Regions from separate parts of the Blautia sp. HA8986 genome, predicted to be linked through region 1. Evidence: predicted binding sites of a transcription regulator. Region 1 holds the regulator's gene; the other holds the start of a gene.
The links. Region 1 encodes HrcA, which represses chaperone genes, less so after heat shock. Its sites were predicted from a motif close to TGTTAGCACTCNNNNNNNNNGAGTGCTAACA; they were not measured.
Positions count from the first base shown of each region.

Region 2: AC04Q4_RS14005 (Hsp20/alpha crystallin family protein) is a predicted target of HrcA. The motif match lies at 12,059-12,089, and genes of this name have one in related genera.

Region 1 is NZ_JBWLUQ010000001.1:1,556,675-1,573,199, forward strand. It holds gene AC04Q4_RS07275 (HPr family phosphocarrier protein) at 1-184, shown strand, start outside; gene thiI (tRNA uracil 4-sulfurtransferase ThiI) at 371-1,552, opposite strand; partial or broken gene AC04Q4_RS07285 (cysteine desulfurase family protein) at 1,573-2,728, opposite strand; gene AC04Q4_RS07290 (16S rRNA (uracil(1498)-N(3))-methyltransferase) at 2,732-3,475, opposite strand; gene prmA (50S ribosomal protein L11 methyltransferase) at 3,480-4,433, opposite strand; gene dnaJ (molecular chaperone DnaJ) at 4,592-5,782, opposite strand; gene dnaK (molecular chaperone DnaK) at 5,804-7,696, opposite strand; gene grpE (nucleotide exchange factor GrpE) at 7,754-8,389, opposite strand; gene hrcA (heat-inducible transcriptional repressor HrcA) at 8,408-9,451, opposite strand; gene AC04Q4_RS07320 (ABC transporter substrate-binding protein) at 9,626-10,879, opposite strand; gene AC04Q4_RS07325 (glycoside hydrolase family 172 protein) at 10,895-12,004, opposite strand; gene AC04Q4_RS07330 (carbohydrate ABC transporter permease) at 12,041-12,895, opposite strand; gene AC04Q4_RS07335 (carbohydrate ABC transporter permease) at 12,907-13,785, opposite strand; gene AC04Q4_RS07340 (ABC transporter substrate-binding protein) at 13,864-15,099, opposite strand; gene AC04Q4_RS07345 (sensor histidine kinase) at 15,345-16,525, shown strand, end outside.
Region 2 is NZ_JBWLUQ010000002.1:269,680-286,204, forward strand. It holds gene AC04Q4_RS13960 (polya polymerase) at 1-129, shown strand, start outside; gene AC04Q4_RS13965 (GTP-binding protein) at 362-1,573, shown strand; gene AC04Q4_RS13970 (TIGR03943 family putative permease subunit) at 1,671-2,621, shown strand; gene pth (aminoacyl-tRNA hydrolase) at 2,703-3,281, shown strand; gene mfd (transcription-repair coupling factor) at 3,289-6,615, shown strand; gene AC04Q4_RS13985 (peptidylprolyl isomerase) at 6,724-8,034, shown strand; gene AC04Q4_RS13990 (HAD family hydrolase) at 8,166-8,963, opposite strand; gene AC04Q4_RS13995 (DUF4317 family protein) at 8,956-10,164, opposite strand; gene AC04Q4_RS14000 (phosphoribosyltransferase) at 10,456-11,100, opposite strand; gene AC04Q4_RS14005 (Hsp20/alpha crystallin family protein) at 11,431-11,883, opposite strand; gene AC04Q4_RS14010 (glycoside hydrolase family 36 protein) at 12,350-13,981, shown strand; gene AC04Q4_RS14015 (AraC family transcriptional regulator) at 14,061-14,906, opposite strand; gene AC04Q4_RS14020 (hypothetical protein) at 15,103-15,234, shown strand; gene AC04Q4_RS14025 (aldo/keto reductase) at 15,504-16,525, shown strand, end outside.

The DNA of each region.
Region 1 (16,525 bases):
AAACGAGATCAGCAAATTCGACTGCGATTTTGATTTAGTGTCCGGAAGATATGTGATCGATGCAAAATCCATCATGGGTATCTTCAGCCTGGATCTCTCCAAGCCAATCGACCTCAACATCCACGCAGACGGCGCTGCTCTGGATAACGTAATGCAGATTATTTCCAAATATACAATCGACTAATCCATGATGTATATTTGAGAGGAACTGTATGGAACATGCAGTTCCTCTTTTTTCATGTGATAAACTATATGGATGAATGGGTCGCACACCGGAATTTCCCTTTTTTCCGGTATGCGGCTTTTTTATATTGCAGTTAAGCCTCATCCATTTCATGAAACCTGTTTACCGGGGTTCCTTTTCTCTCATTTACCGGATCTCAATAATTTCAGTTGTGTTCAGTGCAGTCTCCATCAGCTCATCAATCTTCTCAGAGAGTTTCTGCTCAGAACGGCGGATCACTTTGAGATTGGGCTTCGTTACCGGATGCTTGGCAACAAAAATAGTACAGCAGTCCTCAAACGGCTGTATGGATGTCTCAAAAGTATCGATCTTTCTGGAAATGCGGACGATCTCCTCTTTGTCAAAGCCGATCACCGGACGGTATACAGGCAGTGTGCAGACTTCATTTGTGGAAGCAAGGCTCTGTAATGTCTGGCTTGCAACCTGTCCAATGCTCTCACCTGTAATCAGGCCAAGACAGCGGTCTTTTTTCGCAAAGTGCTCAGCAATACGCATCATGTATCTTCTCATAATGATAGTAAGCTCATCATGCGGGCACTGATCATAAATATAAAGCTGGATATCTGTAAAATTAACAACATGAAGGCGAATCGGTCCACTGTATTTTGCTACCAGACGGGCAAGATCCACAACTTTCTGTTTGGCACGTTCGCTTGTGTAAGGCGGTGCATGGAAATATACCGCATCGATCTTAACTCCACGTTTTGCGATCATATAACCGGCAACCGGACTGTCTATTCCGCCGGAAAGAAGCAACATGGCTTTTCCGTTGGTTCCGATGGGCATTCCGCCTGCTCCCGGGATTGTCTGGGAATATACATAGATTTTGTCACGGATCTCAACAGAAAGATCCAGTTCCGGATGATGAACATCCACACTTGCCTCAGGAAAAGCATCCAGAATACGTCCACCCAGCTCTGCGCTGACTTCCATAGAGCTGATCGGATAAGACTTCTTTGCACGGCGTGTCCATACCTTGAAGCTTCCGTTAAAGTCCGGATGCCACTGCTTCATATATCCAACCACATCTTCTGCAAGCTTCTCAAATCCCTGTTCCTCATAAATCATAACCGGACAGATACCAACAATACCAAATACATGCTGCAGTGCATCCACAGCCTCATCATAATCATAATTTTCCGGACAGAATACATAGACTCTTCCCTGCTCTTTTTTTACCTCAAACTCGCCCTCAATCTTGGAGAGTGCGATCTCCATCTGATGTACGAGAGCATCTTCAAAACGGTAGCGGTTTTTTCCCTTAAGGGCAATCTCCGCATATTTGATCAGAAATGCGTGTACTAACATAAAAATTCCTTTCCTGTATATTATCTGCGTGCATATTTGCGCAACATTGGAATCGATTTCTTCAGGGTATCGATGCAGTAATCCACTTCCTCAAAAGTATTCTCCTCACAGAAGCTGATACGGACAGTGCTCTCCACATCAGCTCTTGATAATCCCATTGCTGTCAAAGTCGCACTTGGTTTTCTCTTATGGCTGGAGCATGCACTTCCTGCGGAAATATATACTCCGAATTCTTCCAGTGTATGAAGCAGAACTTCGCTCCGGACTCCGTGGAAGGTAACGCTCATAATGTGCGGTGCCCCCTCATTTAACGGCATTCCGTTGACAGTAACGTCTCCAAGTTCTCTTAAGCCCTCTGCCATCCGCTGTTTCAGGTCATAGAGGTGCTGTATTTTTTTGTCAAAATCTGTGTAAACCATCTCAGCTGCCACACCAAGACCTGCAATTCCCGGTACATTGTCTGTTCCGGAACGCATACCGTTCTGTTGCCCACCACCAAGGATCTGAGGCTGTACTCTTACTTTCTCATTGATGTAAAGAAATCCCACACCTTTCGGGCCGTGGATCTTGTGGCTGCTCACAGAAAGAAGGTCTATTCCCAGTTTCTTCGGATAGATACGGTACTTACCAAATGCCTGGATCGCATCTACATGAAAAAGTGCTTTCGGACTTTTCTTATGAACCAGTTTTCCAATCTCGTCGATCGGCATCACCGCACCAACTTCATTGTTTACATACATAACAGACACAAGGATCGTATCCGAACGCAAAGCTGCATCCAATGCATCCAGCTTTACAACTCCCCGCTCGTCAACAGGTAGAATTGTCACCTCATAGCCCTGCTCCTTCAGATAAGCAAAAGGCTGGGCCACCGCTGCATGCTCTACTGCTGTTGTGATGATATGGTTTCCCATACGCTTATTGGCTTCCACACCGCCAATGATGGCAAGGTTATCCGATTCTGTTCCACCGGAGGTAAAAAGAATCTCTTTTTCATTCACTTTCAGTAATTTTGCAAGGGTCTGGGCACTTCTGCGGACATAATTCTCCGCTTCCATTCCCTTTTTCATGCATGGCAGAAGGGTTTCCAAAATCTTCTGTCATGGTTTTGCAGACAATATCCTTTACTTCATCGAAGCATCTCGTTGTCGCGGAATTGTCAAAATATGCTTCCATAATCTATTCATCCTCCAGTTGAAACATCAGAACAGAAAGTACTGCGAGTCCCGCGGTTTCCGTCCGTAAGATTCGGTGTCCCAGGGTGATAGGTTTCGCACCCGCTTCCATGGCATCTGCCACTTCCTGCTCTTCAAAACCACCCTCAGGGCCGATAAAGACACCTATGCTTTTTCCCGGTTCGATCGACCGGATCAGCTCCTTTGTCTCTTTCATTCCTTTTGCAAGCTCATAAGGGATCAGCAGAACGTCCAGTTCTTTTGCATAGGCAAGGGCCTCTTTAAAAGTCATCACTGAACGGACTTCCGGTACCAACATACGCTTGGACTGTTTTGCCGCACTCTCTGCGATCTGCTGCCAGCGTGACACTTTTTTCTCTGCTTTCTTATTATCCAGTTTTACCACACAACGTCTGGTTGAAACCGGAACTACGGAATATGCTCCAAGCTCTACTGCCTTCTGGATGATCAGCTCCATCTTGTCTGCTTTCGGCAGGCCCTGAAACAGATAAATGCGGTTTTTCAGCTCATAATCCGGCTCCTGAACATATAAAATATGAAGAAGTACCTCATCCTCTTCCGTACTTTCAATCACACAGTGGTACTCTTTTTCTTTATCGCTGATCCAGAGCTCCTCACCTTTTTTCATACGAAGCACATTCGCGATATGATTGACGTCATTTCCTGTGATGTGGATCTCATGTCTGTCCCTGTCGATCTGATGCGGTTCCACAAAAAATCGCTGCATGAGATCAGTCCTTTCTTGCTGTCACAGATACCCACTCGCCCTGATGAGTCACCTCAACAAGAGTCAGTCCGGCGTCTTTTACAGCCTGCACTACAACATCCTCCTTTACATCCAGGATGCCGGATGTAATGTAGTAAGCGCCTTTTTTCATCTGTGCAACGATAACCGGTGTCAGAGGAACCAGAACATCTGCAAGAATGTTTGCAGTTACAATGTCATATTTCTCATATCCGACCTGATCCTGCACCTCTTTGTCATCAATGATATTTCCGATCATCATGTCAAAAGACTTCTCTTCAATCTGATTTGCTTCTTTATTCTCGGATACCGCCGGAACTGCACATGGATCAAGATCTGTTCCTACCACATGGCCTGCGCCAAGCTTTAATGCTACGATTCCAAGGATTCCACTTCCGGTTCCCACATCCAGGATCTCCATGCCTGGCTTCACAAATTTCTTCAGCTGACGGATCACAAGCTGTGTGGTCTCATGCATTCCTGTACCAAAAGCTGTTCCCGGATCAATGTGGAGGATCATCTTGTCCTTATCTTCTGCCTTCACTTCTTCCCAGGACGGCACGATCAGAATGTCGTCTACATAGAACTGATGGAAATACTGTTTCCAGTTATTGATCCAGTCCTTGTCCTCTGTCTGGGATTCTGTGATCGTAGCTTCTCCGATGTCAACAAAACTTCTTAAGTCTTCCAGTGCAGCTTTTACATCCTTCAGGATGGCTTCTGTATCTGCATCTTCCTCAAGATAAAAGTTCAGATATGCAATACCATCATCTGCCGGGCCTTCAGGCATGATATCCACAAACATCTGCGCCTTGTCCTCATCGGTCAGTGGCTGCTTATCCTGGATCTCCACACCTTCAATTCCCACCTCGGCAAGTGTACAGATCACAATATCTTCTGCCTCTGTTTTTGTTTTCAGTGTAAAACGGTTCCATTTCATATTTCTATATCTCCTTATGCTGTATACACATTTACGGATTTTCGTTCCTGTCTGTTGCCTGTTTTCTTTTCCCCAAAAACGGGCACTTCTTTTAATATACACGAATACAGTAAAAAAAGAAAGAGGCATTTTTCGCCTCTTTCCTGTTTTTGCTTCATTTATTCCTCAAACATTTCCTTGACTTTCTCGCGGAAACCTTTTTTCTTCTTTTCCGTTTTTTCTGAAGTCTCGGCTGTACTGTCCTCTGCCGGACGGTTGCCGCATGCCGCGTCAAAAGCTGCCAGGGCTTTCTTTGCATCCTCATTTAAGTTGGTCGGGGTCTGGACTACCAGTGTTACATAATGGTCGCCACGAACGTTCTTGTTGCGTAATGACGGAACACCTTTTCCTTTCAGACGGATTCTTGTATCTGTCTGTGTTCCCGGCTTCACCTCATAAGTCACCTCGCCGTCAACGGTATTAATACGCATCTCACCGCCAAGTGCAGCCTGAGCAAATGTGATCGGAGCTGTTGAAAAGATATTCATATCCTGTCTCTGGAAGATCGGATGACGGGCTACATTTACCTCAACCAGCAGATCTCCTCTTGGTCCACCGTTAGTTCCCGGCTCACCTTTATCACGGATACGGATACACTGACCATTATCAATACCTGCTGGTACAGATACCTGGATCTTCTTTCTGGAAGATGTATATCCGGTTCCACGGCAGGCACTGCATTTTTCTTTGATCACTTTACCGGTTCCGTTACAGTCCGGACAGGTCTGGACATTACGTACCATACCGAACATGGACTGCTGGGTGTAAACAATCTGTCCCTGACCTTTACATTTCGGACAGGTGACCGGTGATGTTCCAGGTTTTGCTCCGGTTCCGTGACATGTGGTACATTCATCCTTCAGAACGATCTCCAGCTCTTTCTCGCATCCGAAAACCGCTTCCTCAAAAGTAATATTCACACGTGCACGAAGGTTTGCCCCCTTCATCGGTCCGTTATTTGCCCGTCTGGTTCTGCCTCCGCCGCCGAAAAGGTCTCCGAAGATATCTCCGAAGATGTCTCCCATATCTGCGCCGTTAAAGTCGAATCCGCCAAAGCCGCCGGCACCGCCTCCGCCGCCGTTTTCGAATGCTGCATGGCCAAACTGGTCATACTGTCTTCTCTTGTCGGCATCACTTAAAACGGAGTAAGCCTCTGTCGCCTCTTTGAACTTCGCCTCAGCCTCTTTATCACCCGGATTTACATCCGGGTGATATTTTTTGGCCAGCTTACGATATGCTTTTTTTAATGTTGCGTCATCGGCGTTTTTATCCACACCTAAGACTTCATAATAATCTCTTTTATCAGCCATTGTAATTATTTCCTACTTGTCTTAGACTTCCTTGTAATCAGCATCTACAACATCATCGCCGTATCCTGCTTCATTTCCGCCCTGAGCACCAGCGTTTCCGCCCATATTGCCCATATCCGGTCCAGGACCAGCCTGACCCTGAGCTCCCTGAGTCTGCTCATACATCTTGGAAAACAGCTTCTGAGCACTCTCCATCATCTTCTCCTGTGCAGCCTTGATGTCTGCAACCTGAGAATCTGTAAGCTCCTGAGCATTTGCAGTCTGTGCAAGAAGATCCTTCAGTGCATTGAGGTCTGCCTCAACACTTGCTTTATCGTTTGCATCAAGCTTATCGCCTGCTTCCTTCAGTGCATTCTCAACCTGGAATACCATGGAGTCTGCATTGTTTCTTGTGTCGATCGCCTCTTTACGTTTCTTATCCTGAGCCTCGAACTCAGCTGCCTCTTTGACAGCTTTGTCGATATCGGAATCGGACATGTTGGAACCAGCTGTGATAGTGATGTGCTGCTCCTTACCTGTTCCAAGATCCTTAGCGGATACGTTAACGATACCGTTGGCATCAATATCAAATGTTACCTCGATCTGCGGAACTCCACGACGTGCTGGCGGGATTCCATCCAGACGGAACTGGCCAAGGGATTTGTTGTCTTTCGCAAACTGACGCTCACCCTGTACAACGTTGATATCTACAGCTGTCTGGTTGTCAGCTGCTGTAGAGAAGATCTGGCTCTTCTTTGTAGGAATTGTAGTATTTCTCTCGATCAGACGAGTTGCGATACCACCCATTGTCTCGATGGACAGTGACAGCGGAGTAACATCCAGAAGAAGGATATCACCGGCACCTGCATCACCTGCAAGCTTACCACCCTGTACGGAAGCACCAAGTGCAACACACTCATCCGGGTTCAGGTTTTTGCTAGGCTCTTTGCCTGTTAACTGTCTTACCTTATCCTGTACTGCCGGGATACGGGAAGAACCACCAACCAGAAGTACCTGGCCAAGCTCGGAAGCTGTGATACCTGCATCAGACAGTGCACGGCGAACCGGCTCAGCAGTCATCTCTACAAGGTCATGTGTCAGCTCATCAAATTTAGCTCTTGTAAGGTTCATATCGAAATGCTTCGGTCCCTCAGCTGTAGCTGTGATGAACGGAAGGTTGATGTTTGTTGTTGTTGCGGAAGAAAGCTCTTTCTTAGCCTTCTCAGCTGCTTCTTTCAGTCTCTGAAGAGCCATCTTGTCGTTGCTTAAGTCTACGCCCTCTGTTCTCTTGAACTCGGAAAGCATGTAATCTGTGACCTTCTTATCAAAGTCATCTCCACCAAGACGGTTGTTACCAGCTGTGGAAAGAACCTCGATAACGCCATCACCGATTTCGATAACAGATACATCAAATGTACCACCACCAAGGTCGTATACCATGATCTTCTGCTCTTTCTCATTGTCAAGACCATATGCAAGAGCTGCTGCTGTAGGCTCGTTGATAATACGTTTTACATCAAGACCTGCGATCTTACCTGCATCTTTGGTTGCCTGACGCTGAGCATCGTTGAAGTAAGCCGGAACTGTGATAACTGCCTCTGTTACTTTCTCACCAAGATATGCCTCTGCATCCTTTTTCAGTTTCTGAAGGATCATTGCGGAGATCTCCTGTGGAGAATATTTCTTATCGTCGATTGTTACACGGTAATCTGTACCCATCTCTCTCTTGATGGATGAGATTGTTCTGTCAGCGTTTGTAACTGCCTGACGTTTTGCAGGCTCTCCTACAAGACGCTCTCCTGTTTTTGTGAATGCTACAACGGATGGTGTTGTTCTTGCTCCTTCTGTATTTGCGATAACTGTTGGCTGTCCACCTTCCATTACGGCTACACAGCTGTTTGTTGTACCTAAGTCAATACCAATAATCTTTCCCATGATTTTTTCCTCCTGTTTTAGTCTGTATCTGTAAAATTACAACTTGTTAACAATTAATCAGTTAGCAACTTTTACCATGCTGTGGCGTACTACAAAATCCTTATAAGTGTAACCTTTCTGGAATTCTTCCACCACAATGTTCTCGCCAACCTCTTCATCCTCCACATGCATCACTGCATTATGGAAATCCGGGTTAAACTCTTTACCAACTGCTTCGATCGGCTTCACACCGAGCTCATCCAGTGTTGTGGTAAGCTGCTTGTAGATCATTTTCATTCCATCTGCAAAAGCATCTCCTTCCTGCGCCTGTGCAAGACCTCTTTCGAAGTTATCCACAACCGGCAGGATCTTCTCAACGATCTCTTTCGCTCCGATGATATACATGCTGGATTTTTCTTTTTCTGTTCTTTTACGGAAATTATCAAATTCAGCCATGGTTCGCTTCAGGCGATCGGTAAGCTCCTCCACCTTCTGCTCAGATTTATCTTTTTTCTTCTTTCCGAAGAAGGAAGTCTTTGATTTTTCTTCTTTTTTATCCTGTGGGGCAGTTTCTTCGCCTGGAGTATTATTTTCTTCCTCCGGCAGATCTTCTCCCTCCGGTGTCAGGTTTTTTTCTTCCTGATCTCCGTCAGTTACGGGAATCTCGTTCTCCGCTTCCTGCTCTTCGGATGTTTTCTTTGTTTCCTCCGACACTTTTCTTCTACCGCCTTTCTAAGTTTTCTTCTTTTTCAAAACGTCATCCAGATGATTCTTCAGTTCCTTCAGACTGTCCACTACATTCTCATAATCCATTCTCTTGGGGCCGATGATCCCGATGGTTCCGTACATTCCGTCTCCCAGTTCATATCTGGCAGTTACAATGCTGCAGTCCTTCATGGTCTGGATCGGCATCTCATCACCAATGTAAACCTGGATTCCTGTATTTTCTCCATCTGACATCTGTTCTTTCACAAGATCGGCAAGTTCATGCTTCTCTTCAAATGCGGAGATCAGCTCCGTTGCCTTCTCTTTATCGGCAAGCTCCGGATACTTGAAAATGTTAGTTGCACCTGAAGTGTAGATCTCCATATCTTCCTCTTCCACATGAATAGTGGCTGCCACTGCATCCAGAACTGTGGCCACCACACCACTATGGCTGCCTGCCTGTTCCTTCAGCCTGGCGATCATCCCAAGATTGATATCCTGGATCGGAATCCCATTGAGATTGGTGTTAAGAAGAAGATTCAGCTTCAGGATCGTCTGGTCGTCCATTTCCTCATCCAGATTGATGATCTGGTTCCGGACTGTGTTGTTGTCACTGACAACCACTGCCACAAGCTGAAGCTCGCTCATTCTCGACAGCTGGATGAACTTGATCTTGTTGCCGCTGTACTGCGGAACGGAAACCATGGTAGCGTAATTGGTATTGGAAGCAAGAACCTTCGCAACCTTCTTAAGCACCTTATCCATCTTATCTGTCTTCTCAATGATCAGATCCCGCAGCTCTGCAACCTCGGCTTCCTTCTCCTTCATCAGCTCATTAACGTAAAGTCTGTAGCCCTTATCAGAAGGAATTCTTCCTGCTGAGGTATGAGGCTGGACGATATAGCCCATATCTGTCAGGTCTGACATTTCATTTCGGATCGTTGCGGAACTTACATTGAGATCCGCATACTTGGAAATGGTCCTGGAGCCAACCGGTTCTCCGGTTTCCATATAGGTCTTGATGATTGCTTTTAAGATTTTTTGCTTGCGCTCATTCAACACCTCTTCCATGAAGCCATCTCCTTTCCTTTTTATTCTTCCTGACGGATGTTGATTCTTTTTTATATCTGTTAGCACTCATTTTAGTGGAGTGCTAACATCTACAGTCTTTAAGATATCACCATGTAAAATATTTGTCAATATGTTTTGAAAAAAAGTTCTTATTTTTTCGCAACAAAAAAAGCATCAGTACGATGCTTTTTTGTAATACTGGTCTATGCAGTTCTGTGCCCCGGCAAAAAATTCCGCTTCTGTTTTCTGTCCCAGCACATATTTCTGAAATTCCGTTCCCATGGACGAAACAGCTTCTATGGAATCGGCACACAGTGGTCTTGCCTTCAGCTTATAATCTTTCAGATATTGCCGGATCATTTCAATTCCCTCCAGCTCAAGACTCTTATCCTCGATCACATCCAGTCTTGCCGGACACATTTTTGTCAGCTGTCCGTAATTTTTACTGGCCTCATATCCGGACACATACTGAAGGAACTTCAGAGCTGCTTCTTTATGCGCAGAATTTTTATTCAGTACATACTGCCAGGTTGCGATATTGGTCACCTTCTCGTCAAATTCCGGAAATGGTGCCATATGGAGCTTATCTTTTCCATACACGCCTGCATTCTGAAAGGTACTCAACGCACCAGTATACATGAACATACATCCATACTGGCCGTTTATAAATTTTTCATTCAGCTGGTCATGCTGGTCGATCAGATTCTCCTCTGATATCATCCCTGTATCCAGCATTCGCTTCATATATTCTGCCGCTTCTCTTGTTTTCGGATCCGTCCAGTCTGTATAATCTCCTCCGAAAAAATCGACATACTCGCTGATACTATTATATATGTAAGAAATCTCCCATGCATCCCCGTATGCATATTTTCCCGTATTCTGAAGCTTTTTCTGAAGGATCTCAAGATCACTGAGACAGGAGAGTCTGTCCAGACCAGCCTGATCCAGCAATTCCTGGTTCACCCAGAATGCCATGATATCCATTTTGAACGGTACCGAAAAAATATGTCCGTCTGACATGCATATTTCTTTCAGGTATTCCTGTGGAAAATTCGCCGCTGTCTCCTCTGTCATAACGGTATCTTCCAGCGGAAAAAGAAATCCCTTATTTTTAAATTCGGATATCATCTCATCATTTACTGTGATCAGATCCACCGAATCATCTCCCGATGTCAGAAGAGTTGCTATTTTGGCCTGACGATTGTCCGCATTAGCCGGACATTTTTCGATATGAATCTCTATTCCAAGATCTTTTTCCGCCTGGCTGATAAAAGAATCAAAGCCCTCTGTGCCTGCATCCACATGAAGGATCGTCAGTTCCTGTCTGTTCTCCGGTACAATATCAGATGCAGCCTCCTTCTTCCGGACTCCACATCCTGTCACTGCCAGAGCCAGGGCAAACGCCACGCAAAATACCTGTTTTTTCAATCTCTACCACCCTTTTTATCTGGGCCATCTGTCCTCTTTTGACATCAACGGCTGGAACGGTGCATGAGGAAGTGTCTGATACCAGTATGCTACACTTGCCACATCATCCTGTCGTTCAAACAGGCCACGATATCCGACACCTATCTGCTGAATTGTAACGCGGAGATTCTCTTCAAAACAGATCGGATCCTGTAAATGCCATCTGTAAAATCCTCGCATTGGCGGGCAGTCATCATTGTGATAAAAATTATGGATCAGTTCGTCATGGGCAGAATAATACGGATATCCCAGATATGGCGTATTATAATTCTGTTCCACGGTTTTCCCATCTACCTGCTTCGCAAAGCTCCAGGAACCTCCAAAGTAATCTTCCGTTCCTGTTCCGCAGATAGTCGGATACTCCTCATCTCCGTCAATATAAAATTTCACTTCTCCTTCGCCCCACCAGTAACGTTCCAGTGTGGTAAGTGCCATGTAGGTTCCTATATAATGGCCTTTTCCTTTTACTCCATCCAAAATTGTATAATCTTTTGTTTTTTCTGTCAACCGTTCCCGTCTCCACTGTGCATGGAAATAAGCAATATCGTCCGGAAGCTCATCATAGAGACAGTAATCTACCTGATAAAAGAAAGCCGGTATTTTATTTGCATGCTGGTTTTCCAGTGTGATCTTTGCTTTCTTCTTAAACGGCATCGGGAAATAGCAGTTAAATCCCCTGCTTGGAACAACAGCCACAGGAACAGAATTTACAAAACATTCCCTTCCGAATCCGCAGCAGAAGAAATCACCCAGAGGACTTTCCACGGAAGGAGTTTCCTCGTCATCCCAGTACATACGGATCACAAGATCCCTCAGTACAAAGCAATCTGCCTCTGTAGTCTTGTTATCAACGGTGATCCAGATATGATTGATCTGTCCCGGTCCTTCCATTTCTGCCAGAGTTACCACAGTTCCCGGCTCAATATCCTTAAGACACGGGCTTCCTTTTCTGGATGGTCCCAGATGACTTGCAGCCATACCGCCTCTGCCTTTTTCTCCATGAGGATTTTCCGCGTTGATCGCACGGCTTTTTCCATGCTTTGCAAGTGCGATTCCTCCCAGTCCGCCTGTAAATGCCTGATACATATCTGTTTTCTCCTCTCTTTTGGAAATTAAAAATATTTACGCTTTTACTCCACCTGCCATGATACCATCCATGATCTGTTTCTCAAAAACAGCTACAAAGATAATGATCGGAAGAAGGATGATCCATCCCATGGAGCTGACAAGATCCCACGGAACTCCATACATGTTGTCACGTAACGGAAGCTGTACAATGGAAACGGAAAGTACCTGAATACCATTTGAATAAAACAACGGTGTGAAAAAGTTATTCAGACAGGTAATAAAGTTGATGATGCAAACCGTAGCGATCGCCGGCTTCATCAGCGGCAGAACGATCGTAAACAGTCTCTGTGAAAAAGATGCGCCGTCAATAGCAGCTGCCTCCTCCAGTGAGATCGGGATCTCACCGACAAAGTTTCTGAGGATCAGAACCGTAAACGGTATAACGGTACTGATATAAAGAAGGATAAGTCCCGGATATGTATCATACAGCTTTACCTTCTGCATAAACTCATACAGCGGGCGGGCTGTAACAACCTCAGGGATCAGCATGGTAGCCAGAACAAATGCAAATGCAACAGAAACTCCCTTTGAGTTAAATCTTGAAAAGCCATAAGCTGCCATTGCACACAGCACGGTGCTGATCACAAGAGTAAGACCGACGATCAGTACGGTGTTTCCAATCTTTGAAAGCAGTCCGACATTCTGTAGCAGAAATGTGTAGCTTTCCAGTGTGGGATGATCCGGAAGATAATCAATCGGTGTTTTAAACAGTTCTCCTGCCGGTGTGATCGAAGAAATAAAGATCCAGTAAACCGGGAACAGGATCAGAAAAGCCACGATTGCAAACAGAACCCATCTTCCAACGGATACCACTTTATGATAAACATTATATTTTCCTGTATTCTTCACGATAATTCCCCCTAACTGTCAAACTTATTCATAACACGTATGTTCAGCCAGCTGAAGATTGCCATTACAACAAACAGCAGCATGGCCAGCGCCGAAGCATATCCTACGTTCAGATTTGTAAATGCTTCTGTTGTGATTCTGTATGCGATCAGCGCAGTATCCTCGCCAGGGCCTCCGGATGTCATGGAATAAACCAGATCGAAGGTTGTCAGTCTCCAGAGTGTGAACGGAATACATAACGTCAGGACATTTTTTGCGATCAGCGGAAGTGTGATCCGGAAAAAGCTCTGAATCCCGTTTGCACCGTCTACCTTTGCTGCCTCATAGATATCGCCGGAAATAAACTGAAGTCCGGAAAGTACAAGAATTGCAAAGAACGGAAGATCCTTCCACAGGTCCATTGCAATTACCGCTGCTCTTGCAGTACCTGTATTGATCAGCCAGCTGTTCTGGTATCCCGGTACAAACCAGCGGATAAAATCATTGATCAGACCATAATCATTGTTAAATGCCCATTTTGCAGCCATACCGGCTACTACTGCTGGCATAGCCCATGGGATCAGCACAATAGTCCTCAGAAAACGGCGGCCTTTGAATTTCATATTCAGGATCAGTGCCAGGATAACTCCGAGGATCACATGCAGGATCATGGAAACAACCACAAATATTGCCGTAAAGCTGATCGATGTAAGCACTTTAGGATCAGAAAATACCTTCAGGTAATTCTTGAAGCCTATAAATTCATTGATACCTGCAAGGATACTGATATTAAAGAAGCTGTTTTTCACAGTCATCAGAATGGGATATACTGTTGTAAAGCCTCTGATCAGTACAACCGGCAGGATCAAAAGCCATGGTATCCACTTCATAGTTTTTTTACTTATTGTCATGGAACTTTCCTCCCTGTTCATCAAGCAATGTAAAGCAGACTTTTACCTCTGCTTTACATTGCTGTTTTTTTATATCTTTTACTTATACATATCTACCACATCCTGAGCCTTCTTGCAGAACTCATCAACTGTAATCTCGTCTTTCATACAGGACTGGAAGATCGTTCCCATATCGCTGATAAATTCCATTGTCTGTGCCGCCAGTGGACGTCCCTGTACATTGCATTCATTTGCATATCTGCTGTACATTTCTTTTGCCGGGTCAGAATCCGGAACTACCTTCTCTGCAACATCCTTTCTTGCAGGATATCTGTCAAATGCTTTATAGGAAGCTTCCATTCCGCCTTCATCAGCCATATACTGAAGGAATTTCACAGCTGCATCTTTATTCTTGGATGCTTTGTTAAGAACATAGTTCCAAGAATCTGTAAAGATCGCACGCTCTCCCTTACCGCTGAAATCCGGTACCATTTCCATGTGGATCTTATCTGCGCCAAGCATATCTGCCTTTGCATAATCTGTTCCAAGGCCCCACATAAACCAGCATCCGTATTTTCCGTCATTGATCTTCGGATTCATCTGATCATATTTATCAGCAATCTGCTCAATGGAGGTTTCTTTATCAGCAACCAGATCATGGAGGAACTGAACCGCTTCCTTGTTTTCCTCTTTGGTCCAGTCAAAATAATCGCCGCCGAACATGTTTACAAACTGTGCAAGCTCGTTAAATGCATAAGTTTTCTCCCAGGAACCGCCGTAACCGAATCTTCCATCCTTGGAAACAGCCTTCATATACTTCATGAAGTCCTCTTTTGTATCAATGGACTTGATTCCGACCTCATCCATGATCTCCTGATTTACCCAGAATGCAAGATATCCTGCATAGCCTGGAACACCGACGATGTTTCCGTCCTTATCTGTGATCATATCCTTTACATATCCCTGAGCAAACTGATCAATGATATCATCTGTCATTACTGTATCATTCAGTCCTTCCAGCCATCCGGAATTTTTAAATGCCGCGCTCATCTCATCGTTGATCTCAATGACATCCACGGAAGTATCTCCTGTGGAAAGCATTGTGGTGATCTTCTGCTGACGGGTATCTGTATCTGTAGGTGCCGCAATTACATTAATGTTCAGGCCCGTGGCATCTTCCACATTTGCAAGCCAGTCCTCAAAATCCGGGTCTGTGGTGTTGACGCTGTATAAGGTAAGATCATATTTTTCCTTTGCGGAAACAGTAACCACGTTACCTGCCATACCCACAACCATCGCTGCTGCCAAAACTGCACTCATTACTTTTTTCTTCATATCTTTCTTCCTTTCTGGACATTTTCGTGTTTGTCCACACCTGTTTTTGATGGTTTAAGGATACCAGAGAGCCCCCTCATTCTAAATACAATATTTTATGATTTATTTATATTATTTTTCGTTCTCTTGTATTTTTGTTGTTAATTTTTTATAATCCTTTTATATAATCTATATTTGTAACAGCTTTTTTCACAGCTGAATTCGGTTTCATTAATTTGTTTTTGACATAAAGGAGAATATGTACTATGAAATTCCACAAATGTATCCCACCCAGTTTTTCCTCATTTCGCTATAAGCTCCTGCTCGCATTTCTGATCGCAACTATGGTACCTCTGATTTCCCTGACCTTCATCAGCTATCACATTTCCTATAACATTGCCAGAGATCGTATTATCGATTCCGCCGTAATGACTGACAGACAGCTGGTTTCTCAGCTGAACGACCGCCTCGGCCAGGTTGAAAATGTAGCAGATACCATACAGTTTCAAATGTACTCCCTAAATCATTCTTCCTCCAATAAGGTAGATGCACTTAAAAAATTCACCACTGTAAAAAACAATATTTCGCTGTATAAATCCACATTCGATTTCTTCCATATATATGTTTTTCTGCGGCCGGATCAGCTTGGTTCAAAAGAAGGCCTGTACTTCTTTTCCACAGACGAGCTTTCTGTATATGGTCTTGATAAAAATACTGTTTCCGGTTCAGGCTTCTCCTCTGTCTGGATACCGGTTTCCAATATGCCGCTACCTAAAATACTGTCAACAAAAAAACCATCCGCCGATGTGATACTCTGCGTCCGGGCACTAAAAAATCAGGCCACCGGTATTCTGGAATACGCCTACGGCATTGCACTGGATACCTCAGAGCTTACCACTTATCTGCAGCCTGCAGCTATGGATTCCCGCATATACAGCTACATTCTCACAGATCACGGAGAGATTGCAGCGAAAAATACATCCTCACTGAATTTATCCGGAATTTCCAAAGCACAGTTTCAGAAATTTAAAGAAAATTCAGATTCTTCTTTTCACAGCGGCGACAAATATTATAACTGCTGTACCTTAAGCAATGGCTGGCTCCATGTTACCGAAATCCCTGAAAGCTACATTAGGGGCAACACACACATCCTGATCCGTGCCTTACTGATCACTGTCCTTATTTTTCTGCCCCTTACTGTTATCATCGTTATCCTGTTTTCCGAAAATCTAACCCGGAAGATCACTGCACTTTCCTATGCAATGGAAGCCTTTCAGCTGGGACATGATCCGGAACATCTGTCTATCGTTACTGTTCCCCACCCGGATGACCCTTCCAGGTATGATGAAATCGACAGACTGGGCATCACCTTTGAAGATATGCAGCACACAATAGCCGGAAACCTGAAGTCCATTGTAAATCTTTCCGTAAACGAAGAACGTCTGAA
Region 2 (16,525 bases), on a different contig from region 1:
AAGTCCAAACTTTCCCAGTATGTATCTCTTGCAAACATCTTTTCCGGCGGCGAGATTCCGGAGCTTGAGATCGTTGCAGCAGAGAAAGAAGACATTGATAAACTTATGAGTTTCATGATCAATGGCTGATAGATGAATGCGGATTGAGAATGTTCGCTTGACTTCCGGGGGTGTGAGTTTTTCACATCCCTGTATTAATCTGAGTGTAAAACAGAATATGAATGTCTGTTTCACAAAATGGATATAATGACAGCAGAGGCAGGAAAAGATAATTTTCCCTGCCGTCATGATCATAACAGGATACAACCAGGGGGTATGAACGCTTCCTGGTCAAACTACGTTAAAAGGAGTGTATATAAAAATGGTAAAAATTGATATTATCTCCGGTTTCCTTGGTGCCGGAAAAACAACTCTGATCAAAAAACTTCTGAAAGACGGATTTAACGGTGAGCAGGTTGTACTGATCGAGAACGAGTTTGGTGAGATCGGTATTGACGGCGGTTTCCTGAAAGAGGCGGGAATCCAGATCCGTGAGATGAACTCCGGATGTATCTGCTGCTCTCTTGTCGGTGATTTCGGAACTTCCCTGAAAGAAGTTGTTACCAAATACAATCCGGACAGAATCCTTATCGAGCCATCAGGAGTTGGTAAACTTTCTGACGTTATCAAGGCTGTACAGGGTGTTCAGGATGAAGTTGATATTAAACTGAACAGCTATACTACTGTTGTTGATGCCAAGAAATGCAAAATGTACATGAAGAACTTCGGTGAGTTTTTTGACAACCAGATCCAGTACGCAGGTGCTATTATCATGAGCCGTACTGATATTGCAGCAGAGAAGAAAGTTCAGGAGTCCCTGGAGCTTCTGCGCAGCCTGAACAAAGATGCTGCTATCATCACAACTCCGATCGAGAACCTTGACGGAAAGAAACTGGTAGAGGTAATGGAGCATCCGGTATCTCTGGAGCAGGAGATGCTTGAGGAGGAGCACGAGCATCATCACCATCATCATGACGAGGAGTGCTGCTGTGGCCATGACCATGACGATCATGAGCATCATCATCATGACCATGATGAAGAGTGCTGCGGCCACGACCATGATCATGATCATGAGGAGCACGAGCATCATCACCATCATGACCATGACGAAGAGTGCTGCGGACACGACCACGATCATGAGGAGCACCATCACCACGATCATGACGGAGAGTGTGGCTGTGGACACGACCATGAGCATCACCATCACCACGGCGGAGAGTGCGGTTGCGGCCATGACCATCACCATCATCATGCAGATGAAGTCTTCACAAGCTGGGGCCGTGAGACAATTAAGAAATATACACGTGAGGGACTTGAGAAGATCCTTGAGGCACTTTCCGAGTCTGATAAATACGGTATCATTCTCCGTGCAAAAGGAATGCTTCCTGCAGAGGACGGAACATGGATCTATTTTGATATGGTTCCGGAAGAAACAGAGATCCGTGAGGGAGCACCGGAGTATACAGGCCGTCTGTGCGTGATCGGCTCCAAACTGGATGAGCATGCACTGGAAGAGCTTTTCGGAATCGCATAAAAAAGCGGTGATTACAATATTTTTTTCAGAATTATAGATTACAGAAAGGAAACAGGTACTGTACATTAAATGAGACAGTACCTGACAGGATAAATTTATGGAAGAGACCAGAGTCCCCATTTATCTGATCACAGGTTTTCTGGAAAGCGGCAAGACTTCTTTCCTGAACTTTACCCTGCAGCAGGATTATTTCCAGATCGATGGAAAAACACTTCTTATTCTCTGCGAAGAGGGAGAAGAGGAGTACGATGCAGAGGCGCTGAAACAGCACAACACCGACGTGGAGATCATTGAGAGTGAAGAAGATCTTACACCGGAGAGACTTGCAGCAATGGAGATCCTGTATCAGCCGGAGCGAGTGATTATTGAGTACAATGGCATGTGGCTGGTAAGCAGGTTTGAGGAGATGGAGAAGCCGGAAGGCTGGGCTGTAGAGCAGCACATCACCTGTGTGGATGCAAGCACATTCCAGGTTTACATGGCAAATATGAAGTCTCTTTTTATGGATATGGTCCGAAATGCAGATATGGTTATCTTTAACCGCTGTGAGGAGGATGATCCGCTGCCATCTTACAGAAGAAGCATCAAGGTTGTGAATCAGCGTGCGGAGATCATATTTGAGGATGAAGAAGGCGAGCTGGGAGATCTTTTTGAGGACGAGATGCCGTTTGATATTGATGCACCGGTGATAGACATTCTTCCGGAGGATTATGGTATCTGGTTCGTAGATTCCATGGATCACCCGGATCGCTATGTCGGAAAAACAGTTCATTTTAAGGCACGTGCCCTGAAACCACGTGGAATGGGAAGCAAATTCTTTGTTCCGGGAAGAACAGCCATGACATGCTGTGCAGACGATACTACATTCCTCGGTTACATCTGCAAGAGTGCTTTTGCCCCGAAGATCACAGAAGGACAGTGGGTAGATGTTACCGCGAAGGTTGCTTTTGAGAAGAGAATGGAATATCAGGGAGAAGGCATCGTGCTTTATGCAGAGCATGTGGAAGTATGTGAGCCCCTTGCTGATGAGATGGTATATTTCAACTGATACAGACAGAGAATCTGTATGCTTTCGGGCAAAAATGAAAGCTGAAAGTTGAAACGAGTAAGTTACATCTAAGGAGAATTTATGTATTTAATTGCAGGTTTGGGAAATCCGGGAAAGCAGTATGAAGCTACCCGTCATAACATGGGATTTGATACCGTCGATTGTCTTGTTGAGACGCATAATGTGCCTCAGGGCGGCGTAAAATTTAATGCCATGTATGGAAAAGGTATCATCGGCGGTGAAAAAGCGATCCTGATGAAACCGCTTTCCTATATGAATTTAAGCGGTGGTCCGATCCAGGAAATGTCCAGCTATTTTAAGATCGATCCGGAGACAGAGCTGATCGTCATTTACGATGATATTGATCTGGAGCCGGGACAGCTTCGTATCCGTAAAAAAGGAAGCGCTGGTGGTCATAACGGTATCAAGGATATTATCCGCCGTCTTGGAACTGAAAAATTTATCCGTATCCGTGTCGGGGTCGGTGCGAAGCCGAAAGACTGGGATCTGGCAGATTTTGTGCTGGGTCATTTTTCGGACAGTGACCGCAAGCTTGTGGATGAAGGAATCCGTGATGCAGCAGAAGCCGTAGAACTGATCCTGTCCGAGGGCGTGGATGTGGCGATGAATAAGTATAACAGAAAAAAGCCTAAGAATTGAGGTTTGTATGGAAGCATTTTTGCAGCCTCTGCAGGGTCTTGCAGAGTTTGAAGAAATAAAAAAGCGCTGTAGCGTAAATCGCGGAATCCTCAATATTTCAGGATGTATGGAGTCCCAGAAAGTCCATCTGATGTATGGTCTTTCCGGGCTTTTTCCATGTCATCTGATCCTTGCAGATGATGAACGAAGTGCAAAAGAGATCTATGAGGATTACCGTTTCTATGACAAAAATGTATATTTTTATCCGGCAAAGGATCTGCTGTTTTTTCAGGCAGATATTCACGGGAATTTGCTGATCCGCCAGCGTATGCGTGTGATCCGCGCACTTCTGGAGCAGGAGGAAGTCACAGTTGTCACCAGTATAGATGGATGTATGGATTTTCTTATGCCTCTGGAAAAAATCCGCAGCAGTCTTCTTCATTTTAAGAGTGACAGTGTGATCGATCTGGAAAAACTGAAAGCTGATCTGGTGGAGCTGGGATATGAGCGTGTTGGCCAGGTGGAGCTTCCGGGACAGTTTTCGGTCCGCGGAGGAATCATTGATATCTATCCGCTGACAGAAGAAAATCCGTGGCGTATTGAGCTGTGGGATGATGAGATTGATTCCATTCGAAGCTTTGATGCTGAGAGCCAGAGATCCCTGGAAAATGCAGATGAGATCACCATTTATCCGGCTGTGGAGAAAAACGACGGTAAGGATATGGTATCTTTTCTGGATTATTTTCCGGAGGAAAAAACTTTGCTGTTTCTGGATGAGCCAAACCATCTGGCTGAGAATGGCGAGGGTGTGGAGGAGGAGTATCGCCAGAGCCGTATGCACAGGGAAGAAAAAGGTGAAGCTAATCTTCCGGAGCAGTGGCTCTGCGGTTTTCAGGAAGTTCAGAAAAAACTGAACAAACGGAACTGCGTTGCAGTGTCTTCCCTTTCACCAAGACGTTCCGGCTGGAAATTTACCGATGAATTTGATCTTACTGTGAAATCTGTAGATTCCTATAACAGCAGCTTTGAACTTCTGGTAAAAGATCTTCTACAGTATAAAAGCCAGGGCTACCGGATTGCGCTGCTTTCCGGTTCCAGGACAAGGGCAGAGCGTCTGGCAAAGGATCTCTCAGAGGAAGGGCTGAATGTTTTTTACAGCCAGGATTACAGCCGTATCATCAATCCCGGTGAGATCATGGTTGTTTATGGCCATGCAAGACGTGGATTCCAGTATCCGCTGATCAAATTCGCGGTGATGACAGAGACAGATATTTTTGGCAAAGAGCAGAAGAAGCGCAAAAAAAAGAAAAAGTACAGCGGCAACCGTATTCAGGATTTTGCGGAGCTTTCTATTGGAGATCTTGTTGTCCATGAGAAACATGGGCTTGGAATTTACCGTGGTATCGAAAAAGTAGAAGTTGACCGTGTTGTTAAGGACTATATCAAGATTGAATATCGCGGTGGCAGCAATCTTTATATTCTGGCAACCCAGCTGGATGCCCTGCAGAAATACTCAGGTTCTTCCGATAATGCGAAGACACCGAAGCTGAACAAGCTGGGCGGGCAGGAGTGGAACAAGACCAAGAGCCGTGTCAAAGGAGCTGTCAAAAATATTGCAAAAGAGCTGGTGGAGCTTTACGCTGTCCGCCAGGAAAAAGAAGGTTATGTCTGTGGCCCTGATACTGTATGGCAGAGAGAGTTTGAGGAAATGTTCCCTTACGAGGAGACAGAGGATCAGCTGGCAGCGATCGAGGACACCAAGCGGGATATGGAAAGCACAAAGATCATGGACCGTCTTGTGTGCGGCGATGTTGGCTACGGAAAAACAGAGGTTGCCCTGCGAGCAGCTTTTAAGGCTGTGCAGGAGAGCCGTCAGGTTGTTTATCTTGTACCTACTACTATTCTTGCCCAGCAGCATTACAATACCTTTGTACAGCGTATGAAGGAGTTCCCGGTGAAGGTGGATCTTCTCTGTCGTTTCCGTACGTCTGCCCAGCAGAAAAAAACTATCGAGGGTATAAGAAAAGGCCAGGTTGACATTGTGATCGGTACCCACAGAGTTCTTTCCAAGGATGTGGAATTTAAGAATCTGGGACTTCTGATCATTGATGAGGAGCAGCGTTTCGGTGTGACTCATAAAGAGAAGATCAAGCAGATGAAAAAAGACGTGGATGTGCTGACTCTGACTGCGACTCCGATCCCGCGTACGCTTCATATGAGTCTGATCGGTATCCGTGACATGAGTGTTTTGGAAGAACCGCCTATGGATCGTGTGCCCATCCAGACTTATGTTATGGAATATGATGAGGAGACTGTCCGGGAGGCTATCCGCAGGGAACTCCGCCGTGGAGGTCAGGTCTACTATGTATACAACCGTGTTAATGATATTGCCGAGGTAGCTCTTCGCATATCCAAACTTGTGCCGGAAGCTAGGGTGGATTTTGCCCACGGGCAGATGAGCCAGCGGGAGCTGGAACAGGTAATGTATGATTTTATCAATGGTGATGTGGATGTGCTGGTTTCAACAACGATCATTGAGACGGGACTGGATATCTCCAATGTAAATACCATGATCATCCATGATTCTGACAGATACGGCCTTTCCCAGCTTTATCAGCTGCGCGGACGTGTGGGACGTTCCAACAGAACTGCGTATGCGTTTCTGATGTATACGAAAAACAAGATGCTCCAGGAAACAGCGGAGAAACGTCTCAGTGCCATGAGAGAATATTCTGACCTTGGAAGCGGCTTTAAGATCGCAATGAAGGATCTGGAGCTCCGCGGTGCGGGAAATCTTCTCGGGGCGCAGCAGCACGGACATATGAATGCAGTGGGCTATGATCTTTACTGCAAGATGCTCAGTGAGGCTGTTAAGGAGGCCAAGGGAATCCAGACCATGGATGATTTTGAGACGACCATTGATCTGAATATTGATGCTTTTATCCCGGATTCCTACATCAGTAATGAGTTCCAGAAGCTGGATATCTACAAGCGTATTGCAGGTATCGAAAGTCAGCAGGAATACGATGATATGCTGGAAGAGCTGATCGATCGCTTTGGTGAGCCTGGAAAAGCAGTTCTGAACCTTCTTGCCATTGCAAGACTGAAAGCACTTGCACACCAGGGTTATGTGACAGAGATCAAGCAGCTTGGAAAAGATGTGCGGATCACGCTTTATGAAAAAGCAAAGCTTGATCCTGTGGGAATCCCGGCAATCATGGCTCAGTACAGAAGAGGGCTGCAGTTTAAGGCAGACCAGGAGCCAAAGTTTATCCTGACTCCACAGGGACGACTGATCGAAGAATTGATGAAATTTGCAGGAGAGCTTGCGAAACTGGCAGAGCCACTGGAATAAAGAGTCATTAGAAATTCCTTGCTCTTGTGGGTAAAAACGTTTATAATCAGATATTATGGAATGAATGCCGGACAGTTGTTTTTATGGACGGGATAGATGGAGGAAGAAATGAAAAATTCAGCAAAAAAAGCGGCAGTTACAGTTCTTGTCTGTGTTACAGCGGCAGGAATGATGACTGGCTGCGGAAATAAAAAACTTGATGGCACCAAAACAGCAGTGACTGTCAATAAACAGGAGATCCCTCTTGGAGTTGTAAGTCTTGCGGCACGTATGCAGCAGGCACAGGCTGAGGCTATGTATAAGATGTACCTTGGTGGTGGAGATGACATGTCTATCTGGAGTACCAAGATGGGTGATGATTCTGATGAGACTTACGGTGAGAATGCAGTGACAACAACTGTTGAGTCTATTGAGAAGATGTGCCTGGAGAAAGAGCGTGCTTCTGAGTATGATGTGGAGATCACAGATGATGAGCAGAAAGCCCTTGAGGAAGCTGCGAAGAACTTTATTGCAGCCAACAGTGAGGAGACTATTGCAGAGCTTGCTGTTGATGAGGATATGGTAAAGACTTTCCTGGAGCTTGAGACATACGATGTGAAGATGAAGGAGGCTATTGAGGCTACTGCAGACATCAAGCTGGATGAGAAAGAATATCAGCAGATGGCTTTCAGCTATGCAAGTGTAAGAGTCAGCGGAGATAATCTTACAGATGATGATATTAAGACAAATAAGGAGAATATCCAGAAGTTCTTTGACAAAGTAAAAGAGGATCCTACAGCAGATTTCAGCACACTTGGTGATGAGATCTCTACAGATATGACAGCTACTTCCGGTACCTGTCCGACTTACGAAGAGGGAGATGACAGTGCGGCAAATGGAGATGCTTATCCGGACGATGTACGTAATGCTCTCCGTAAACTGGAAGAGGGAGAACTCAATTCAGAGATCATCAAGACAGATTCCATCTGGTATGTAGTAAGACTGGATTCCAAGGATGATGAGAATGCAACTGACAGCAAGAAAGAATCTCTGACAAGCACCAAGAAGGATGATTTTTACAACGATACAACAGATGGCTGGGTAAAGAAAGCAGATATCAAAGAAGAGTCTAAGCTGATCAAGAAGATTAAGATCACAGATAATCACAGCTTTACGATCCAGACTCCAACTCCTACACCGGATCCTGATGCAACAGCAACACCGGAGGCTGAGGATACAGCAGATTCCACGGAAGCAGATGTAACAGAAACACTGGAGGCTACAGAGACACCGGCAGCGGACACAACTGAGGAAGCTGAAGCAACTGAAACACCAGCGGCTGAGGACGCAGAGAAAGACAGCACAGATGCAGCTGAGGATGAGTCTGCAGACGAGAATGCTGAGGCAGAGGCAACAGCAACACCGGAAGCTGAGAAATAAGTAATAGAATATAAAGTATATACGAAGATAATATGCAGAACGGTCAGTGTACGATTTATAGTACACTGACCGTTTTTGTAAATATGCTTTAAATGATTAAGTTCACGAACAAAATATCAATATTTGTCTGCTTAAATCAGGCTCAGATGCTCCAGCGCGTTGTAAATACCATCTTTGTCTACAGCACTTGTCTGGTAAGTACAGTCTTTCTCAATTCCGCCGTAGGAATTTCCCATGGCAACACTGACTCCGGCTGCTTTTAGCATGGGGAGATCGTTGGGACTGTCTCCGAATGCATAGCTGTTTTCTTTTGGAATAGAGAAACGTTCAAGAAGAAATTCCATTCCGGTAGCTTTGCTGTTTCCCTTCTGAGTTACTTCCCAGATGCCATCTCCATGGTCAAAATAAGTGTAATGGTCGTTGCAGAAGCTGCGGAATTTTTCTATATCGGAATCTGGAAGCATGTGCACCAGAAACTTGTCATAGGAGTAAGTGCAGGCATCTTCACGGCTGAATTTGGTGATATCAACCATAGGAATCTCTCTGCGCATTTTTGCACCGAATTCAGACTGGGCAGGGGAAGCCCCGTCAAACAGGATCGCAGTGTTGGATTCAAATAGTGCCTCGATCCTGCATTTACGGAGAAGATCTACGGTTTCCTTACACAGCAGATTTGGAACTGTGCGGAAGTAGAGCAGCTTATTATCCATGTAGATGTGTGTGCCGCAGCCGTATACATAGCCATCAAATGGAAGGTCTGCGATTTCCGGTGGCATCATGGCTTTGGTACGGCCGGTGTTGATGAAAAGGAAATGCCCGTTTTCGTGAGCTTTGGTGAGGGCAAGCTTTGTACTTTTAGGAACCTTGAACGGGTGTGGGGTGAGCAGCGTGCCGTCTATGTCAAAGAATAAGATTTTTTTATTATTCATAATGGTCTCCTTGTTCCTCTTCGTTATCACTGGCAGGAAGAAGTTCCTCCTGGGTACTATCTGTATTGTCAGATAGGTTTAGGGCACTTACACGGATGCCGTTAAGTTCTACCTCGCTTTCCATAGGGATGACCAGGCATTTGCGTCCGGCAATGATGCGGGTTTCTACCAGGTCTGCACGGTCTGGTGCTACGTGGATCACAACGTCAGGGGTTTTAATCTCGAATTTTCGGGTGTTGGTGATGTTGGAGGCTACCAGGGAAGATTTTTCTCCTGCAGCCAGTTCATACTGTTCATCAAAGTTCTGAAGCTTGTCGTCTTCCACGCCGCATTCTTCAAAGAGGCGTTTCACTTCGGATTTAGTGAGAACAACTGGTTCCGGTTCATCCTTCTGGGATTCGATGAGATCGTTAAGTTTCTCGTGGATCTCAAGGACTGTGTCATATGCGCAGTCATCACCAAGGGTTTCTTCTACCAGGGCGTTGAAGGAGTCACGCTGGTTTCCGGCAGAAAGCGGTGTGGTGCAGCCAAAAACTTCATCCATCATTGTGGAGCGGAGTTCTTCAGCATTTTTTGTGTAGTAGAGCATACCGTGAATATCTGTACTGCGGTCATTGAACTGTGGGAAAAGAAATCCCCAGTCAGGCATTTCTACCAGCCAGTCGCGGATACGGTCTTCGATATTGTTGGTCTCTGCGTTATAGTGAAGGCCTGCCTTGGAGAGCTTTACAGGGCAGATGCTGCAGAGGATGTGGTCGTAGATCTCATCGGATGCATCGAACATTTCGGCTCCGTCGGAGGATTTGCCCGGGATATCGTAGACTGCATGAATGAGAATGATGTAATAGTTTTCGCCGTAGTCGTAGTTCTCGATGATCTTATCGTAGAAGGCTTCTGTAAGGGCATCGTCTGTGAGCTGGCTTTTACGGAGTTTCATAAGGAAGTTCTGGGTTCCGCCTTCGGCTTCCTGTTCCAGGGGGAATTCCATGTTGATGAGATTCTTGCCAACTGTGCCTGTGAGAGTTTTGCGGAAGATGTCAAAGTATTTGAACATTTCTTCCTCTGATAAGGAGAGGAAAGCTTCTTTGAGTTCGGTTTTTTTGTTTTTTTCTCCGTCTACATAACAGCCGCAGATACGTGTGATCGAGCAGCGGTCGGGGGTGAACTGTTTCTTGATTTCTGCGATTTCTTTTTTGTTCATGTGTGGTTTACCTCGGATTTTTGGTTAAATGCATATCGGGGAACGATTGCATTTAGGATCATGTAACAGAGCGGAATGTGGATATCCGTTTTCTGTGGTTTCAGTTAGTTCTGATTATTATAGCACAGGTGTTTGGTTGGGGCAAGGTGGACGGAAGGGTGATGGGCCATAGGTGTTGCGCTGGATGACAGGAATTCTGAGAGGAGGAGTTGAGTGAGGTGAAAAGGAAGCCCTTGTGGTGAGACAGGGCTTCCTTTTAGGTGGTTGTTTTAGAGTTTTGATATGATGGTATTACAGCATAGAATATCCATAACTGCTGACAATGGCATCGATCTTCTGACGGTTTTTGCACATTGGGCAGCTGTCGGAGCGATATGAGTGGTAGTCTGGGATGTCTCTGGACTGGAAGATGGAGTGTACAGGGAGAGAGGCTACGCTGTCTACGCTGCTGTAGATGGCTGCTACACCGCGGATCTTGCCGCCGTAGTATAAAACGCTTTCGATGGCGCGGTTTAATGTGGAGCCGGTGGTGATGGATCCGTTGAGGATCAGGATGTTCTTGCCGTTGATCATTGGTTCGTAGTTGTCGCGGAAGATCATCTGTCCGGTGCTGTTGAATTCCGGAGTGATAACGTAGATGGTCTGATGGGCGTTCATGGAGAGCACGCCGGCTTTGGTCAGTTCTTCGGCGAGATAGGCTCCTACTACTTCCAGTCCGTCCATGCAGACGATGGTATCTACTGGTATGGATGCTTCGTAATTGGCAGCCAGAGAAGAGGCAATGCGCCGTGCTTCTGAGCATCTGGATTTCATGGTTGTGAGATCCAGATAATGTGTAATATGGGACTGGGAAGTTACGAAATGTCCCGGTATCATTTTCAGCTGAATCTGGTTGTCACTGCGTGCATAAATTTTTATGATTTTGTCCTGATCCATAATAAAACCCTCCTGTCATGATCTTGTTTAGCGTGGTTGTTCAGAAAAAATCTCCTGAAGGATTACGAAACAGATTTTTTAATGTGCATATTATACCATTAATTTCAAATAAATGGAATAATATACTGCAAAATATACAAAAAAATATTATGAAATACAGCTGAGTTTGTTAAAAAATACCCGATATTATGAATCGTTTAACAATATTTAACAGAGTTAGGAGATGAGCGATAAGTAGTAAGAAATTTGCCTGGATTAGAATATAAAAAGAGGAGGAAGGGAATCTCTGTGGATTCCCTTCCTCCTGTGAAAGTGAGTAATTGCTATCATTTATCCTTCAATAGAGATGTATTTATCTGCTTCAATCTCTTCAGCTGCTTTCTTAGGAAGAGAAAGTCTCAGAACACCATTCTCAAATTTCGCATGTACATCTTCGTTCTTTACGCCGCTGCCGACATAGAAGCTTCTGCTGGAACTTCCTGCGTAACGCTCGCGGCGGATGTAGTTGCCTTTCTTATCCTGTTCATCTTTATCAAGGCCTTTCGCTGCGGAGATGGTAAGGTATCCATCTTTCAGCTGTACCTGTACTTCGTCTTTCTTAAATCCAGGAAGATCAACATCCAGTTCATATCCCTTGTCTGTCTCACGTACATCGGTCTTCATAATATTCTTAGCATGTTTGCCGTAAAGTGGATTCTTGCTGCTGAATAAGTTATCGTTGAATCCAAAATCATTCATCCAGTCATCAAATAAGTTTTCTCCAAATACACTCGGGAACATCATAAGTCATTTCTCCTTTCAAATTGAAACGCCGTTCCGGTGGATCAAGAGATCCAACTGTTGTCGGTATATATTTACCACAACGGGTTATCCGTTGCGGTGATTGATTTGTTCTTTGGAACATCCGGAAGCTCTTTTTTTATCTCTTCCTTTGTTCTATGTGTAATATAACATACATTACTAGCCATGTCAAGACTCGAGTGCTAATTTCACAAATTATTCACAATTAGAGCATAATGGACTTATAATAGGATAAGAAATGCAATACCTTGAGTATATATAGCAATCAGGCGAATATTTGCAATTCTGCAGGGGAATTGATATACTTGCTCCGGTTAAAGAAAAGAAGTGAACATTCTGCAATGTTATAGAAACCTGAAAGCATAGAAAAAAACAGAAAAATCAATATAATAAAGCTTATAAAATAACATGTGATTTAAGAATATAGGAATATCAGGAGGAAGAGAGAATGCAGGAAAAGTATTTAGAATTTAAGCTTGGTGCTCCGGATTATGTGACAGTAGAGACAGAAGAGGAAAGGCTGGTATGTCAGGGTGGCAGGTCCGCTGTGACAGCTGGCAGCACAACGGTAGAGTTTGAAGATGCAGGTGGACATGAGGATATATTTGTTACATCTGAAGATGCTGTGAAATGTGTAAAGCTGAGATGGAATTACAAGATCCCGAAATCTGCAAGATTTTTTGGCGACGCCTGGGAACGTACATATGGAGATATGGAATGGCATGGAATGAGCGGAAACCGTTATCTTCCATGGTATTTTCTGGCAAAGCTTTCTGAGAAGATCCTTTGCTTCGGCGTGAAAGTACGTCCGTCAGCGATGTGCTACTGGCAGGCTGACACGAAGGGAATCACTCTGTTTCTGGACGTGCGCTGCGGAAATGCAGGAGTACAGTTAAAAGGAAGAAAACTTCGTGCAGCGCAGATCGTATGTATGGAATCACAGAACGCAGGCTCTTTTGAGACAGCGCAGGAATTCTGCAGAAGGATGTGCACAGATCCGATTTTTCCGGAATTTCCTGTATATGGAAGCAACAACTGGTACTACGCTTACGGCGACAGTTCAGAAGAGGAGATTTTAAGTGACACAGATTACATCCTGAAACTGACAGAAGGAGTGAAGAATCCTCCGTTTATGGTTATTGATGACTGCTGGCAGGAGCATCACCGTCTTGATGAGTATAACGGTGGTCCCTGGACAAAAGGAAACTCCAAATTCCCGGATATGAAAGGTCTTGCACAGAAGCTGGTGGAAAAAGGTGTCCGTCCCGGAATCTGGGTACGTCTGCTTCTCAATGAGGACGAAGCGATCCCGGATGAGTGGAGAATTTCCTATAATGACTGCCTGGACCCGTCCCATCCGGATGCACTTGCCTATATCCGCAAAGATATTGAACGTATCTGCGACTGGGGATTTACACTGATCAAGCACGATTTCTCCACCTTTGATCTCTTTGGAAAATGGGGGTTTGAGGCGAATTTAAGAGATAACACAATGGAGAAATGGCATTTTTATGACCAGGGTAAAACAAGCGCAGAGATCGTAAAAATGCTTTATCAGGAAGTGTATGACGCTTCCCGCAGCAACAATGCCATAATCATCGGATGCAATACCATCGGCCATCTTGGAGCGGGCCTGATGCACCTGAACAGAACGGGTGATGACACAAGCGGCCGCATTTGGGAGCGCACAAAACGTATGGGAGTGAACACACTGGCATTCCGTCTTCCACAGCATAATACTTTCTATCATATTGATGCAGACTGCGTGGGAATTTTCGGAAAGATCCCGTGGGATAAAAACCTCCAGTGGGCAGATCTTCTGGCAAAGAGCGGCACACCTCTTTTCGTATCTGCAATGCCTGGTGCACTGAATCCGGAAGAATTCGAGGAACTGCACCAGATCATGTTGATCGCATCTGAACAGAAAGAGCATTTTGTTCCGCTTGACTGGGAGGAAACAGATTGTCCGGAAATCTGGGGAGAAAACGGCGAGACTGTTACTTATGACTGGTACGATGATGAAGGTCCGACCATGGATGCGACTGTAGAATACTATAATGCGAAGGTGGTTGTTCCGTAAGGCACAGCATTATGTAGTAATTACCGGCAGCAGATCGAAGCAGTATTTTTATAAGATCTGGCTGCCGGAAATACTGCCTCTAGCAGTTCAGAAGATCCTCGGCATGTCTGTATTTCTGCCTGTATTCCTTAGGAGTCATGCCGGTTTCTTTTTTGAAGGCACGTGAGAAGGCAAAAGGATTCTGATATCCACAGGAAACTGCAATATTTGCAATGGGGATATCCGTAACGGTCAGGAAATCTCTGGCAGCGATGATTTTGGCAGAGGTCAGGAAAGCCTGTGGGGTAGTACCCAGATGTTTTTTGAAAAGTCCGTAAAGATGACTGCGGCTGATGTGGAGGTAGTCTGCGACATCTGTCACTGTGATATCCAGAAACGGACTTTTTTTGATGTAATCCACAGCCTGGGCGATGTAAAAATTATCGTTGGATTCCATGGTGGTGTAGGAAGCATGAAATTCTTCCTCCAGCATGGCGATGATTCGGTAAAGACTGCTCTGGATATAAGCTTCGTTGGAAGGTGTCAGCTGGGGATGGGTCATCATTTCACAGATCGTCTCCGCATAGGGAATTATAGAAGTAAGCTGCTGAACCGGATTTTCCAGGGTGAGATGGCAGTGTTCGGAAAGTGCGGCAGCATTTTCACCGTTAAAACAGATCCAGGTATAGGTCCAGGGATCAGAAGGCTCCGCTTTATAAAGCGTGCTGACAACTGGCGGGATAAAGAAGCACTGTCCGGCTTTCAGGGTATATTTCCGGTTATTGATGTAGAAATAGCCCTGTCCTTTCAGAACAAAATGTACGGTATAATAGCGGCGCACCCCTGGGCCGTAGGACTGATCCGGCGTACATTTTTCCCAGCCGCAGGAAATCAGATGAAGTTCTTTTGATGAAGTTTTCCGGTTCATGACCTGCTTATCTTCCATGTTTATCCTGCCTTTCCATATAATATAATGTAACTTTTACATGTTTAGAGGCTGAAAGCAGATCAGCATTCTCTGCTTTGACAGCATTCCTGAAGTTCGATACCATCAGTGTAAAATATTTGATCAGAGGTGTAAAGAATAAAAATGAATTCATTAACAGTAAAAAGAATCCTTATGACTTTTGCCGGGATTTTTTATGGGTGCGGTTGTAGGGGCGGGAACCCTTGTCACTGCATTTTTTATGGGACCGCTGATCGAGTTTTTCAACCGGACGGTGGCAAGGTCGTTTCTTTATGGGAAAGAGGATAAACAGATGCAGAAGCAGTAAAACAAAAGGCAGTTGTCGTGTTAGAAAAGTGCGGCAGCTGCTTTTTTGTTTACAGACACAAGAACGCTACTGTCTTGACACTTGTAAAAGAAAAAGGTTTACTGCTGAAGAAAATACCATTATAATAGAAGAGACGCAGTTTTTTCCTGTAGTAAAATATAACCGTCCGGGAGATATCAATGTCTGGAATATTGCTTACCAGACGATATAGCAGATGATATAATAATATGAAAAATTTTCCGGAATGGAATAAGAAAGGAGAAAAAAATATGGCATATTTAGGTGAAGAAATCAAAAAACTGGGTTTTGGTCTTATGAGACTGCCGCAGAAATCCGAAGGCGTGATCGATGTGGAGCAGACTAAGGTAATGGTAGATAAATTTCTGGAAGCCGGATTCACATATTTTGATACAGCATGGGCTTATGCAGGCAGCGAGGATGCCATTCGCGAAGCCCTGGTAGAACGTTATCCGAGAGAAAAATATCAGCTGGCAACCAAGATGGCTGCATGGATCAACTGCAAGACAAGAAATGAAGCTCTTGCACAGTTTAAGACATCCCTTGAGAGAACAAAAGCCGGATATTTTGATTTTTATCTTCTCCATAATCTTGGAGAGCACAGAACAAAATTTTTCGATGATTACGGTTTATGGGACTGGATCCGCGAGCAGAAAGAAGCCGGCCTGATCAAACATGCAGGATTTTCTTTCCACTCCACACCGGAAGAACTGGAGGCAATTCTTACTGCACATCCTGAGATGGAGTTTGTACAGCTTCAGATCAACTATGCAGACTGGGAGAATCCGGCAATCCAGTCAAGAGCCTGCTACGAAGTAGCCAGAAAGCATGGCAAGCCGGTCATTATCATGGAGCCTGTAAAAGGCGGCATGCTTGCAACTCCGCCGGAATCCGTTGAGAAGATCTTAAAGGCAGCAGAGCCGGAAGCATCTACAGCGTCCTGGGCGATTCGTTTTGCAGCTGATCTGGAAGGCGTGATCACTGTACTTTCCGGAATGAGTAACATTGCACAGATGGAAGATAACCTTTCCTTTATGAAAGATTTTAACGGTCTTACTGACAGCGAGAAAGAAACCATCGACAAGGCAAGAGCTGCTATGAGTAAAATTCCTCTGATTCCATGTACAACCTGTAACTACTGTGCAAAAGTCTGTCCGATGGAGATCGGGATTTCCGGATCTTTCACAGCAATGAATTATCTGACACTGTACGGAAACAAGGCTGCTGCAGCTCATCAGGAAGAATGGCTGGTAAGCAGCCACGGCAGAAAGCG